Thiohalobacter thiocyanaticus: one gene and its partner. The protein of the gene in region 1 interacts with the protein of each later gene in a pairwise test. Links are inferred from orthologs where the notes say so. Each region holds a gene or a part of one and is shown on either strand. Other genes may lie near its edges.

Evidence for each region.
Region 2: the proteins of ybgC (region 1) and secA interact in binary tests that used the Escherichia coli proteins (3 or more experiments, as listed by UniProt). The link is inferred for Thiohalobacter thiocyanaticus from one-to-one orthologs.

The regions. Positions count from the first base shown.
Region 1 is NZ_AP018052.1:1,138,256-1,143,746, reverse strand. What follows is about bases 2,607-5,491. They hold ybgC (tol-pal system-associated acyl-CoA thioesterase), read right to left. Parts: upstream 4,317-5,491; coding sequence 3,897-4,316; downstream 2,607-3,896. Other genes in these bases: ruvB (Holliday junction branch migration DNA helicase RuvB), read right to left, coding at 4,439-5,491; tolQ (protein TolQ), read right to left, coding at 3,210-3,896; tolR (protein TolR), read right to left, coding at 2,774-3,208; tolA (cell envelope integrity protein TolA), read right to left, coding at 2,607-2,777. Also shown: peptidoglycan-associated lipoprotein Pal, read right to left, coding at 1-404; Tol-Pal system beta propeller repeat protein TolB, read right to left, coding at 450-1,748; more of tolA, read right to left, coding at 1,764-2,606.
Region 2 is NZ_AP018052.1:2,812,395-2,820,885, forward strand. The notes cover bases 2,916-6,194. They hold secA (preprotein translocase subunit SecA), read right to left. Parts: upstream 5,849-6,194; coding sequence 3,116-5,848; downstream 2,916-3,115. Other genes in these bases: CFK21_RS12975 (M23 family metallopeptidase), read right to left, coding at 6,126-6,194. Also shown: DNA gyrase inhibitor YacG, read left to right, coding at 1-108; CFK21_RS12955 (hypothetical protein), read right to left, coding at 270-761; CFK21_RS12960 (Nudix family hydrolase), read right to left, coding at 758-1,726; bifunctional glutamate N-acetyltransferase/amino-acid acetyltransferase ArgJ, read right to left, coding at 1,695-2,909; more of CFK21_RS12975, read right to left, coding at 6,195-7,049; CFK21_RS12980 (DUF721 domain-containing protein), read left to right, coding at 7,110-7,577; lpxC (UDP-3-O-acyl-N-acetylglucosamine deacetylase), read right to left, coding at 7,641-8,491. UniProt on the Escherichia coli protein: Required for protein export, interacts with the SecYEG preprotein conducting channel.

The DNA.
Region 1 (5,491 bases):
CGGCGCACCGACTGGGCTCTGCGATCACCCAGACCGATGTTGTACTCGCGCGAGCCGCGTTCGTCGGCGTGGCCTTCCAGCACCACCTGCTGCTGCGGATTGGCGGCCAGGTAACGGGCATGGGCGGAGACGAGCTCGCGATCCGCGGCAGCCACCTCGCTGGAGTCGAACTCGAAGTAGATGGTGCGGGTGGCCAGGGGGCTGCTGGGGTCATCCAGCGCCAGGCCGCGCAGGTCCCCGTCGGCACCCAGGCCCCTGGCCTGTGCCCCCTCCATGCCTTCGGCACCCGCCGCGGCACTGCGATCCTCCACGGCCACATCGCCGTCGGCACGCTTGTCCATGGTCCCGCAGCCGCCCAGCAGCGCCAGGGCCAGAATCCCGATCAGTCCATTCCTGATGTGCATTGCATCGACTCCTCTTATTCAATCACGTTGATGTTGTTTGTCAGATCATTCGAGAAAGGGCGACCAGGCCGGTTCGCGCACCTCGCCCTCCTGCAGCCGCAGCCGCTGGCCCACCCGGCCGTCGACCGAGGCCGCCGCCAGCACCCCGCGTCCGCCTGCCTCGGTGGCATACAGAATCATGCGGCCATTGGGCGCGAACGAGGGGGACTCGTCCAGCCGGCCCTCGCTGACCAGGGTCAGCATGCCCCGCTCCAGGTCCTGCACCGCCACCCGGTAATTACCGCGGCCGTCGCGGTGCAGCAGCGCCAGGCGCTTGCCGTCAGGGGCGAAATCCGCACTGGCATTATAGCCGCCCTCGAAGGTCAGGCGTTCGGGCCGGCCGCCGTCGACCGCCAGCCGGTAGAGCTGCGGACTGCCCCCGCGGTCCGAGGTGAAGACCAGACTGCGGCCGTCGGGGGCCCAGGCCGGCTCGGTATCGATGGCCGGATGCCGGGTCAGGCGCCGCAGACGGTCGGAGTCCAGCGACAGGATATAGATTTCGGCGTTGCCGTCCTGTGACAGGGTTAACGCCAGCTGCCTGCCGTCCGGCGACCAGGCCGGGGCACCGTTGATGCCCTGATAGGAGGCGACCTTGCGCCGCTGCCCGGTGGCCAGTTCCTGGACATACACCTCGGCGGTTTCCTGCTCGAAGGTGACATAGGCCAGGCGGCGGGCGTCCGGCGACCAGGACGGCGACATCAGCGGCTGACGCGAGCGCAGCACGGTGCGCGGGTTATAGCCGTCGGAGTCAGCCACCTGCAGGCTGTAGCGGCGTTCATCGCCGCTGCCGGTCACGGTGACGTAGGCGATCCAGGTGCGGAAGGCACCGCGCTCGCCGGTCAGGGTCTCGTAGACGATGTCGGCCACCCGGTGCGCGGTCTCGCGCAGGCGCTCGCCGCTGGTGGGAAAGCTGTAGCCGGTCAGCTGGCGACCGCGGAAGACATCGAACAGACGGAATTCGACGGTGTAGCCACCGCCCTCACGCGGCACGATACGTCCGATGACCAGGTTGTCCACGCCCACGGCGCGCCAGTCGCGGTAGCGGATATCCTCGGGACGGGCCGGCCGGGACAGCATATCGGCCCGGGGCAGCGGCGCGAACTGACCGCTGCGGGCCAGATCCGCGGCGACGATCTCCGCCACGTCCTCGGGCGGCGCCCCCGGGCCGTTCCAGGCGAAGGGCACCACTGCGATCGGCAGCGCGCCTTCGATGCCGGAGGTGATCTCGATGGTCAACTCGGCCCGGGCCGGCTGCAGCCCCGACCAGAACAGCAGCAACAGGAAGACAGCGATAATCCTCTTCATCATGACCTCAGTGCATCATCCGGGTGAAAAGCGGAATTTCAGATTACGGAAACGATCGAAATACTGGTTGTCGGGCGGCAGCGGCAGCGGGCTGGAGCGCCACACGGCAGCCTCCACCGAGCGGTCGAAGGCCGCGTCGCCGCTGCCGGTGACGATACTCACGCGGGTAACCTCACCGCCCGGGATCAGACCGACCTGAACGACACAGGTCAGGCCCTGGCGGCTGCCCGGCGGCTGGATCCAGTTGCGCTCCACCTTCTGCTGGATGGCCGCCACATAGCGGCTGACCACGCGCTCGGCCTCGGCCGCGGCCAGCGCCTGGCGCTCCGCCTCCAGCTGCTGCTGCAGGGCCTGTTCGGCCTGGCGCCGGGCCTCTTCCTCGGCCTTGCGCCGGGCTTCCTCCTCGGCCTTGCGGCGGGCTTCCTCCTCGGCCTTGCGCCGGGCCTCCTCTTCAGCCTTGCGCCGGGCCTCCTCTTCGGCCTTGCGTCGGGCCTCGGCTTCCGCCTTGCGCCGGGCCTCCTCTTCGGCCTTGCGTCTGGCCTCGGCTTCCGCCTTGCGCCGGGCCTCCAGTTCTGCCAGACGCTTGCGCTCCTGTTCCTGCTTGCGGACCAGCGCCTGCTGCTGCTGTCGGAGTTCCTCCAACCGCCTGGCCTCGGCCTCCTGCTGGCGCTTGAGTTCGGCCTGACGCGCGGCCTCGGCGGCCTGCTCCTGTTTGAGCTTCTCCAGCCGCTGTTGTTCCGCCTGGCGGGCGGCTTCGGCCTGACGCCGCTTCTCCTCGGCCTCGCGCAGCCGGGCCTCGGCCTCGGCCTGTTCGCGTTCCTCGGCCGCCTTGAGCTTGTCCAGTTCGGCCTGGACCTGCGCCTCGTCCATCGCCACGGCTTCGATCACCGGTTCACTGGAGGCCTGCAGCTGCGGTTTGGGGGTCCAGTCCAGGCTGACAGCCAGGAAGGCGACCAGCACCAAGTGCACCAGCAGGGCATAGATGAAGGCCTGCGGCGTCTCCCGGAACAGTTTCCACAGGGCTCTCAAGGCGAGGCCGCCTCCGGCGGTTCCGTAACCAGCCCGACATTGGGGGCGCCGGCCTGCTGCAGCAGCACCATGGCACGGACCACCGTGCCATAGGCCACGCCGGAATCCCCCCGCACCAGCACCGGGGTATTCGGCTTGTTGCGCAGCACCGCCGCGCTGCGCTGGACCAGGGTCCCGGCATCGATCGGCTGATCGGGATCATCGCCCACGTTCAGATAGAAGTTGCCGCCGGCATCGACCGTCACCTGCAGCGGCTCCTCGCTGTCCTGCGACAGCGGCTGGGCATCGGCGCTGGGCAGCGAGACATGCACACCCTGGGTGAGCAGCGGCGCGGTGATCATGAAGATCACCAGCATGACCAGCATAACATCAATGTAGGGCACCACATTGATTTCGGCCATCGGCCGCTTCTTGTGCCGCTGACGCGCCATGTCAGTCCTTCCTTGCCGTCAACGACTGGCGGTGCAGCAGGGCGACGAATTCCTCCAGGAAATTGTCGTAGCGATTGGCCAGCCGCTCGACATCGTTGGAGAAGCGGTTGTAGGCAATGACCGCGGGGATGGCAGCGAACAGGCCCATGGCGGTGGCGATGAGGGCCTCGGCAATACCGGGGGCGACCATGGCCAGGGTGGCCTGATGCACATTACCGAGCGAGCGGAAGGCATTCATGATGCCCCACACGGTGCCGAACAGGCCGATGTAGGGGCTGGTGGAACCGACCGTAGCCAGGAAGGACAGCCCGGCCTCCAGCCGGTCCTCCTCCCGTGAGAGCGCCACGCGCATGGCCCGCTGGGCCCCCTCGACCATGGCACCGCCCTCGACCTGAGGCTGCTTGCGCAGGCGGCTGTATTCCTTGAAACCGGCCTCGAAGATGTCGGCCATGCCCTCGTTGTCCTGCTCACGGGCCGCGACCTGCTGGTACAGGGCGGCCAGCTCACCTCCGGACCAGAACTGCTGCTCGAAGTCCTTCGCATCGCGCTGCGCCGCGCCGAGCTTCTTCCATTTATGGAAGATCAGGGTCCAGGACAACAGCGACAGGGCAACCAGCAGCAGCATCACCAGCTGCACCACCGGGCTGGCGCCGAGTATCAGATGCAGCATCGACAAGTCCGTCGACATTCAGATCTCCTTCGCAATGTAATCAGGTATGGCGCGGGGCCGGAAACTCCCGGCATCCAGGCAGGCAATGCGGACCTGTCCCGTGCACAGGGGCGTTTCACGCCTGCCCGCCTCCAGCACCAGCTGCTCGAATTCCAGGCTGGCCCGGCCTGCGGCCACGACCCGCGCACTGACCTCGAGTTCCATGTTGAAACGCGCCGGGCGCAGATACTCGATGTTCACAGAACGTACTGCAAAGATGATGCCTGCCTCGCGCTGGAGCCGGTCCTGCTCGAAGCCCAGACTGCGCAGGTATTCGGTGCGCGCGCGTTCCATGAACCGGAGGTAGTTGGCGTAGTAGACGACGCCGCCGCTGTCGGTGTCCTCGTAGTAGACGCGCACCGGCCAGTAGAACACGGCTTGTGTTGTTCGCTGCTCCATCAGACAGGCGTTATCAGAATAGATTCCTTATCACACTTTCCGTCATTTCCGCGCATGGGGAATCCAGATATCGCTCAGACATGGATACCCGCCTTCGCAGGCAACCGGCGCCTGCCCGCTGTTCACGCCGGATCGTCGAACAGCGACAGCGAGGCCTCGGCCCGGGCGGTCAGGGATTCCGGCGGGGTGATGCCGAAATGCAGATAGGCATGGCGCGTGGCGATCCGGCCCCGCGCGGTGCGCATCATGAAGCCCTGCTGGATCAGGTAGGGCTCGATCACATCCTCCAGCGTGCCGCGTTCCTCGCCGATGGCCGCCGCCAGGCTGTCGATGCCGACGGGGCCGCCGTCGAACTTCTCGATCAACGCGCCGAGCAGCTTGCGGTCCATGATATCGAAACCATGGCTGTCGACGTTGAGCAGTTCCATCGCCTGCTGCGCCACCGCGGCATCGACCCGTCCCTGCGCCTTGACCTGGGCGTAATCGCGTACCCGCCGCAGCAGCCGGTTGGCAATGCGCGGGGTGCCGCGCGAGCGCCGGGCCACCTCCTCGGCCCCGGCCGGGTCCATGTCCACGCCCAGGATGCCGGCCGAACGCTGCACGATGCGGGTCAGGTCCGCAATGCTATAGAACTCAAGCCGCTGCACAATGCCGAACCGGTCACGCAATGGCGAAGTCAAAAGCCCGGCGCGGGTGGTCGCACCGACCAGGGTAAAGGGCGGCAGATCCAGCTTGATGGAACGCGCCGCCGGCCCCTCGCCGATCATGATGTCGAGCTGGTAGTCCTCCATGGCCGGGTACAGCACCTCCTCGACCACGGGGCTGAGGCGGTGGATCTCGTCCACGAACAGGACGTCATGCGGCTCCAGGTTGGTCAGCAGCGCGGCCAGATCGCCGGGCTTCTCCAGCACCGGGCCGGAGGTGTGGCGCAGGTTCACATCCAGTTCGGCAGCGATGATGTGGGCCAGGGTAGTCTTGCCCAGGCCGGGCGGGCCGAAGATCAGCACATGGTCCAGCGCCTCGCCCCGGCCCCGCGCCGCGCCGATGAAGATCTCCATCTGCTCGCGCACCTGCGGCTGGCCGACATAGTCGGCCAGGCGGTGGGGTCGGATGGCGCGGTCGATACGCGCCTCCTCGGGCGAATCCACGGCGGGCGAGATGATGCGGTCAGTATC
Region 2 (8,491 bases), 1.7 Mb from region 1 along the record:
TGCGAACGCTGCAAGCTGATCGACCTGGGGGAATGGGTGGCCGAGGAGAAACGCATCCCCGGCCCGCCGCTGGAGGATATCCCCAGCAGCGATGACGGGCAGGATTGAAACAGCGTCACGGAATACACCGAAATATAAGTAGGTCGGGTTAGCGCAGCGTAGCCCGACAGTTGTGCGGACAGACGTCGGGTTACGCCCTTCGGGCTGACCCGACCTACGGTTATATTATTGTTGTCCGTGCCTTCCGTGTATTCCGTGGCGCTTTTGTATCACTCAGTCTCGAACGGAAACACCGCCCGGTAGCGCCGGCCGCTGTCGGATTCGACTTCCACCACCGCCTGCCAGTCGCTGCGCCCCATGGTGCAGACCGGCAGCGTGGCCACGCCCTGCCAGACGTGATCCGCGTCCCGCATCAGGCGGTAACGGTTGCGGCCCATGTCCATATCGACCATCCTGAAGTCCACCTCGATCTGCTGCGGCTGCTCACCCGCAGGCAGGCTGGCCGTGGCACGGATGGCGAAGGGACGCATGACCGGCACCCCCGGTCCCAGTTCGAAGTTGATGCGGGCCCCCTCGGCGCCGGCGGTACAGGAACCGCGATCCGCCCGGCAGTCGGCCTGCTGCAGCTGCAGTTCCACCGGCTGCAGCTGCAGAACGGGCTGGGCCGGGCGGCCCAGATAATGATAGGCGAGCAAGCCTCCGGCCAGCAGTACCAGCAGCCAGCCGGTCCAGGCCATGATCTTCAGACGCGCGGATTTCATCGCTCCTCCTTCTGCACCGCCGCCGGCCACAACCCCCGGATGGCGGCAATTCCCTGACCGCCATGCTGGCGCGCGGTTTCGGCCTCGTCGCGGTGCATCCCCCCCAGGGCATACACCGGCAGCCGCGCTGCCGCGCAGGCAGCGGCAAACCCCGCCCATCCCGCCGGGACCGCATCCGGATGGGTGGATGTGGGCTGCACCGGCCCATACACGGCAAAGTCCAGTTCCAGGGCGGCGGCCCGCTCGAGTTCATCCTGATCGTGGCAGGATGCGCCCACCCACATCTGCGCCGGCAGCGGCCGCTGTTTCAGCCCCTGCAGCTGATCGGCGGTCAGGTGGATGCCGTCGGCGCCCGGCGGCGGTGTCAGGCTGCCCGTGTTCATGAGGATGCGCGCTCCGTGGCGGTGGACCCGTTCGATTGCGGCCTCGACCAGCCCCGCTGGCGGCGTGCGCTTGATGCGCAGCTGCACCAGCTTGATACCCTGCTCCAGTGCCTGGTCCAGGGCGGCGAGAAAGGTGTCGGGCTGCTCCGGCTCGGGCGTGATCAGATAACGCTCGGGCAGTTGCAGCGCGCGCAGAATGGGGACGTTGGCCGGCGGAAACGCCAGGCCCTCCAGTTCAGTCGTACTCACCCAGCGCAGCGGCTGACCCTCGCGGCCATACGGCTCACCGGCCCAGTCCCGCACTTCATACACATCCAGCCGCACCTCGCGGTCGGGATAACGGTAGGGGATACGGATCAGGGGGGTGACGCTACCGGCCCGGATGCCGACTTCCTCCTGAAGTTCCCGCTGCAGGGCGGCGAGGGCGGCTTCGCCCGGTTCGCATTTGCCCCCGGGCAGTTCCCACAGCCCCCCCTGGTGGGCATGATCGTGGCGGCGGCTGACGAGGATGCGATCCCGCTGATCGCGGATCGCGGCCAGGACGATCGGTTCAGGTACGGTATTCGGCGTTGATGCGCACATAGTCGTAGGACAAATCCGTGGTCCAGACGTTCTCGCTCGCCTCGCCGCGCCCCAGGTCGATGCGGATCGCAAGCTCCTCCCGGGCCAGCACCTGCTGCCCGGCAGCCTCGGTGTAGTCCTCGGCGCGGCCGCCGTCGCGCACGATGCAGACATCGTCCAGATGGATGCTCACCCGCTCGAGCACCAGCGCCTCCAGGCCGGCGCGACCGACCGCGGCCAGGATGCGGCCCCAGTTGGGATCGCTGGCGAACAGGGCCGTCTTGACCAGCGGTGAATGGGCCACGGTATAGCCCACCTGCAGGCACTCGGCGCTGCTCGCGCCGCCGCTGACCTGCACCCGCACGAACTTGGTCGCCCCCTCGCCGTCGCGCACGATGGCCTGGGCCAGGAACTGGCACACCTCAGTCAACGCGCCGGCAAAGGCGTCCCATTCCGGCGTGCCGCGTTCGACCTGCACGCCGCTGGCACCGCTGGCCATGAGCATGAGGGCATCGTTGGTGGAGGTGTCGCCGTCGATGGTGATGCGGTTGAAGGAACGCTCGGCGGCCTGCACCAGCAGACCATGCAGGTCGGGGGCCTCGATGCCGGCGTCGGTGCCGATGAAGGCCAGCATGGTAGCCATGTCGGGCCGGATCATGCCCGCGCCCTTGGCGATGCCGGTGAGGGTGACTTCACGCCCGTTCAGTTCGAGCCGGCGCGAAATGCCCTTGGGCACGGTGTCGGTGGTCATGATGCCGGCGGCGGCCGCAAGCCAGCCGTCCTCGTCCAATTCGGCCAGGGCCCCCGGCAGACCGGCCAGGAGGCGGTCCAGCGGCAGCGGCTCGCCGATCACGCCGGTGGAGAAGGGCAGCACCTCGTCGGGCCTGAGGCCGACCTGCGCGGCCAGCGCGCGACAGGTATCGGCGGCGGCATCCAGACCGCGCTGGCCGGTGCCGGCGTTGGCATTGCCGGTGTTGATGACCAGGAAGCGCGGCGCGGCTTCCAGCAGGTGGTGGCGCGCCACCACCACCGGCGCGGCGCAGAAGGCGTTGCGGGTGAACAGGCCGGCGGTGTGGCTGCCCGGGGCCAGTTCGATCACCACCAGGTCGCGGCGGCCCGGCTTCCTGATGCCGGCCGCGGTCGTGCCCAGGCGGATACCGGGCACCGGGAGCAGGGATTCGGGAGGGGTCAATCCAACAGCCATGGTCGATTACTCAAGATCAAGAGCGCCACGGAATACACGGAAAGCACGGACAAATATCTGATCATTGAACTTTGTCATCCCCGCGAAGGCGGGGATCCAGTAACCACAGCGGTATCTGGATTCCCGCCTTCGCGGGAATGACGGGAATCAGTACCTTGCTTTGGTCCGTGCTTTCCGTGTATTCCGTGGCTAAGCGGGGTTAATTATCAGGACAGCTTGCCGTGGCACTGCTTGTACTTCTTGCCTGAACCGCAGGGGCAGGGCTCGTTGCGCCCGACCTTGCGGCCGTCGCGGACGAAGGGTGCCTGTTCCCGCTCGCCCTCGCCGCCGGCCTCGGCCGGTGCAGCAGCGGGCTCCGGTTCCTGGCCCTGCAGGGCGTCGGCCTCGGCATGCTGGAACTGCATGGGCGCGGTCTGCTTGCGCTGCTCCTCGACGGCCTGGACGTCACTTTCCTCGCGCACCTGGACCTTGCTCAGGATTGCCACCACCTCGTGCTTGATGCGCTCGAGCATGGCGGTGAACATCTCGAAGGCCTCGCGCTTGTACTCCTGCTTCGGGTTCTTCTGCGCATAGCCGCGCAGGCCGATACCCTGGCGCAGGTAGTCCATCGCCGCCAGGTGCTCCTTCCAGGCCTGATCCAGCACCTGCAGCATGACGGACTTCTCGAAGTGGCGCATGACCTGCTCGCCGGCGAGTTGTTCCTTGTGCCGGTAGGCCGCGACCAACTCGTCCAGGATCTTCTGCCGCAGGCTCTCCTCGTGCAGGTCGTGGTCCTCGTCCAGCCACTGCTGCACCGGCAGCTTCTGGCCGAACTCGTCCTCCAGTGCCCGTTCCAGCCCGGGAATGTCCCACTGCTCATCGAGGCTGTCAGGCGGGATATAGTTGTCGATGAACTGATTGACCACATCGCTGCGGACCTGCTCGATGGTCTCGCTGATATCCTCCGAGCCCATCAACTCGCTGCGCTGCTCGTAGACGACCTTGCGCTGGTCGTTCGCCACGTCGTCGTATTCCAGCAGCTGCTTACGGATATTGAAGTTGTGCGCCTCGACCTTGCGCTGGGCGTTCTCGATGGCCTTGCTCACCCAGGGGTGCTCGATGGCCTCGCCTTCCTTCATGCCCAGCTTCTGCATCAGGCCGGAGACGCGCTCGGAGGCGAAGATGCGCATCAGGTTGTCTTCCAGCGACAGGTAGAAACGGCTGGAGCCGGGATCCCCCTGGCGGCCGGAACGTCCGCGCAGCTGGTTGTCGATGCGCCGCGACTCGTGGCGCTCAGTGCCGACGATATGCAGGCCGCCGGCATCCAGGACCTGCTGGTGGCGGAACTCCCATTCCTTCTTCGCCCGTGCCACGGCGGTCTCGTCGGAGTTCTCGCCCAGCGCCTCCAGATCGGCGTCCAGGCTGCCGCCGAGCACGATATCGGTGCCGCGGCCGGCCATGTTGGTGGCGATGGTCACCATGCCCGGGCGACCGGCCTGGGTGATGATGTGCGCCTCGCGCTCATGCTGCTTGGCGTTGAGCACCTCGTGCTCGACCTTCTGCTGTTTCAGCAGCTTGCTGAGATACTCCGAGGCCTCGACCGAGGCGGTGCCGACCAGGACCGGCTGGCCGCGCTGTTGGCAGTCGCGGATATCCTCGATGATGGCGTCGAACTTCTCCTTCGTGGTCAGGAACACCAGATCGCCCATATCCTTGCGCACCATCGGGCGGTGGGTGGGGATGACCACCACTTCCAGGCCGTAGATCTGCTGAAACTCGAAGGCCTCGGTATCGGCGGTGCCGGTCATGCCGGAGAGCTTGTCGTAGAGGCGGAAATAGTTCTGGAAGGTGATGGAGGCGTAGGTCTGGCTCTCGTTCTGGATCGGCACCCCTTCCTTGGCCTCGACCGCCTGGTGCAGACCCTCGGACCAGCGCCGGCCCGGCATGGTGCGGCCGGTGAACTCATCGACGATGATGATCTCGTTGTCGCGCACGATGTAGTCCACGTCGCGCTGGTACAGGGCGTGGGCGCGCAGGCCGGCATTGAGGTGGTGCATCAGGGTGAGGTTCGCGGCGTCGTAGAGACTGTCGCCCTCCTTGAGCAGCCCCTCTGCGATGAGCAGTTCCTCGACCTGCTGGTGCCCGGTCTCGCTGAGGTGCACCTGCTTGTTCTTTTCGTCGACGCTGTAATCGCCCTCGCCTTCCTCGTCCTCCTGCCGGACCAGTTTCGGGATCAGCTTGTTGATCGTCACATACAGGTCGGTGTTGTCGTTGGTCGGCCCGGAGATGATCAGCGGCGTGCGCGCCTCGTCGATGAGGATGGAGTCGACCTCGTCGACGATGGCGAAGTTGAGTTCGCGCTGCATGCGGTCTTCCTGGCGGAAGGCCATGTTGTCGCGCAGGTAGTCGAAGCCGAACTCGTTGTTGGTGCCGTAGACGATGTCGCTGGCATAGGCGGCGCGCTTGTCCTCCTGCGACAGACCCGGCACCACCACGCCGGTGCTCATGCCGAGGAAGGCGTAGAGCCGGCCCATCCACTGGGCATCGCGCCGGGCCAGATAGTCATTGACCGTAACCACGTGCACGCCCTTGCCCGGCAGGGCATTGAGATAGGCGGCCAGGGTGGCGACCAGGGTCTTGCCCTCGCCGGTGCGCATTTCGGCGATCTTGCCCTGGTGCAGCACCATGCCGCCGATCAGCTGGACGTCGAAGTGACGCATCTCCAGCACCCGCCGGCCGGCCTCGCGCACCACGGCGAAGGCCTCGGGCAGCAGATCGTCGAGCTTCTCTCCCGCCTCCAGCCGCTGCCGGAACTCGCCGGTTTTGGCGCCGAGCTGCTCATCGGACAGGGCCTGAATGTCATCCTCGAGGGCATTGATGCGGGCAACCACCTTGGACATGCGTTTGACCATGCGGTCGTTGCGGCTGCCGAAAATCTTCTTGATCAGATTGCTGGCCATGTAGGTACTTTCAATGGGTCCGGTTCCGGGCAGAATGGGCCATGATACCGCATGTAGTGGTAAAGGTCAGGGGGGCGTGGGAAGGGCGGGAGCGCAGGAACCGACCGTCATCCCGGCGCAGGCCGGACAGAAGCGCGGAGCGTGTTGAACGCCGGTACGGCGGTCCTTTATGCCCTTCAGGCTGGCAGGGCGAGCGCAGCGGGTAATCCACTGGATTTCGGCCTGCGCCGGGATGACGCGGAAGGATCCGGCCAGCCTCCTCACGCCTTGCCGGGAATCACGAGCGCTTGGCCCAGACGAACCGGGCCGGATCGACCGACTTGCCGTGCTTGAGCACTTCGAAGTGGACATGCGGGCCGGTGGAGCGGCCGCTGGAGCCCATCCTGGCGATCGCCTGGCCGGGCTTGACGTGCTGCCCCACTTCGACCACCAGGTCACGGTTGTGGCCATAGCGGGTCACGTAGCCGTTGCCGTGATTGATTTCGACCAGGTTGCCGTAGCCGTAGCGGCTGCCGGACCAGGTCACGACCCCGGCGGCCACCGCCACCACCTCGGTCCCGGCCTTGCCGGCGAAATCCACGCCGTCGTGCCAGGCCTGCTTGCCGGTGAAGGGGTCGGTGCGCTTGCCGTAGGCGGACGACATCCAGCCGCTGGTCACGGGACGGCCGGTGGGCACGCCCTGCTGCTTCAGGGTCCGGGTGCGCACCACGGATTCCAGTGCCAGCAGCTGCTGCTCGCGGTCATCCAGCACCCGGGACAGCGTGTCCAGTTCCTCGATGAAGTCGGGCACGGCGTAGCCGGCGGTGGCCTCGGCGGCGGGACCGCCCTGGGGGGGAATCTGTTCGAAGTCGAACTCGCCCTGGTCGATATCGGCCATCTCCACCAGGCGCTGGCCCAGGCCCTCCAGACGCAGCACCTGGCCCTGCAGCTGGCCCAGACGCATCGCCAGGGCGTCCAGATGCGCCTGCGATTCCTGCCGGGCCTGGGCCACGGCGCGCTGCTGCTCGGCCACTTCCAGCCGCCACTGCGGCCCGGCGGCCAGTCCGGGCCCGTCCTGGACCTGTCCCAGCTGAAACCCCAGATAGAACAGGCTCGCCGCCAGAAACAGCCCCAGGCTGAGCAGCGGGACGTAGATCCGGGGTCGACTCAGATTGAGACTGCCGGGACGTCCGTGTAGATTGGTGAAGAGAATGATGTTCATGCGCGTGCGCTACTCTAACGGTTTTTGAGACCTGTTTACAAATTCGATGCCAGTTCGCCTGTGAAAGCCGCCAACATCCAGTCTATCGGCCGTTACCTGCGTGGTATTGAGACCACCGGCGGCGCCTCCCTGCGCCAGGCGCTGGCCGCCCATTCCACCCTGGAACAACGGCTGCTGGCACGCCTCCCCGCCCCTCTGCGACCCCATTGCCGACTCGGCCGGATAAGAGATAACACACTGATAGTAATCGTAGATTCTGCCGCCTGGGCGACCCGCCTGAGGTTCCTGTCGGCCCAGTTAGTCAAGCAGTTCGCGGATGACGATTCCGTGACGGTGACCAAGCTGGAAGTGCGAATCCAGCCACAGAATCAGCCCGTCGCCAACCCCCCGCCGGCGCGCCCGGTGGCCCGGCTGTCTGCCGAAAATGCGGCCCTGATCACATCCCTGGCCCGCACCGTAGGCGACGAAAAACTGTCTCGCGCCCTGCAGCGTCTGGCCGGCCGCGGTCGCCGGAGCGATCGAAGCTGAGCCCCGGAAACGCAGCAGGCCCGCATACGCGGGCCTGCTGGCGTGAGGGAGAACGCAGAGAAGTCAGGCCGAAGGCACCGGCCGCAGATAGGCGGCCGGGGCGGCCGCCGCCTCATCCTCGAAGCTGACCGTCTCCCAGGCCTCGGCATCGGCCAGCAGGGCCCGCAGCAGGCGGTTGTTCAGGGCGTGTCCTGACTTGTGGCCGTGGAAGGCGCCGATCAGGCCGTGGCCGAGCAGGTAGAGGTCACCGACCGCGTCCAGGATCTTGTGCTTGACGAACTCGTCCTCGTAGCGCAGCCCGTCCTCGTTCAGCACCCGGTAGTCGTCCACCACAATGGCGTTGTCCAGACTGCCGCCCAGCGCCAGCCGGCGCTCGCGCAGCTGCTCGATCTCGCGCATGAAACCGAAGGTGCGGGCGCGGCTGACCTCGCGCACGAATGAGGTGGTGGAGAAATCGATCTCCACGCACTGGGCATGGCCGTGGAAGACCGGATGATCGAACTCGATGGTGAACCCCACCTTGAAGCCGTCGAAGGGCTCGAGGCTGGCCCACTTGTCGCCCTCCTCGATCCGCACCGGCCGCTTGATGCGCACAAAGCGCTTGGGCGCGTTCTGCTCCTCGATGCCGGCCGACTGCACCAGGAACACGAAGGGACCCGCGCTGCCGTCCATGATCGGCACCTCGGGCGCGCTCAGATCCACCCAGGCATTGTCGATCCCCAGCCCGGCGAAGGCCGACAGCAGATGTTCGACCGTGGAGATGCGTACCCCGGCGCTGACCAGGGAGGTCGACAGGCGGGTATCGCCGACGTTCTCGGTGCTGGCCCTGATCTCGACCGGCGGCTCCAGATCGGTACGGCGGAACACGATGCCGGTGTCGGGCGCGGCCGGACGCAGGGTGAGGAACACCTTGT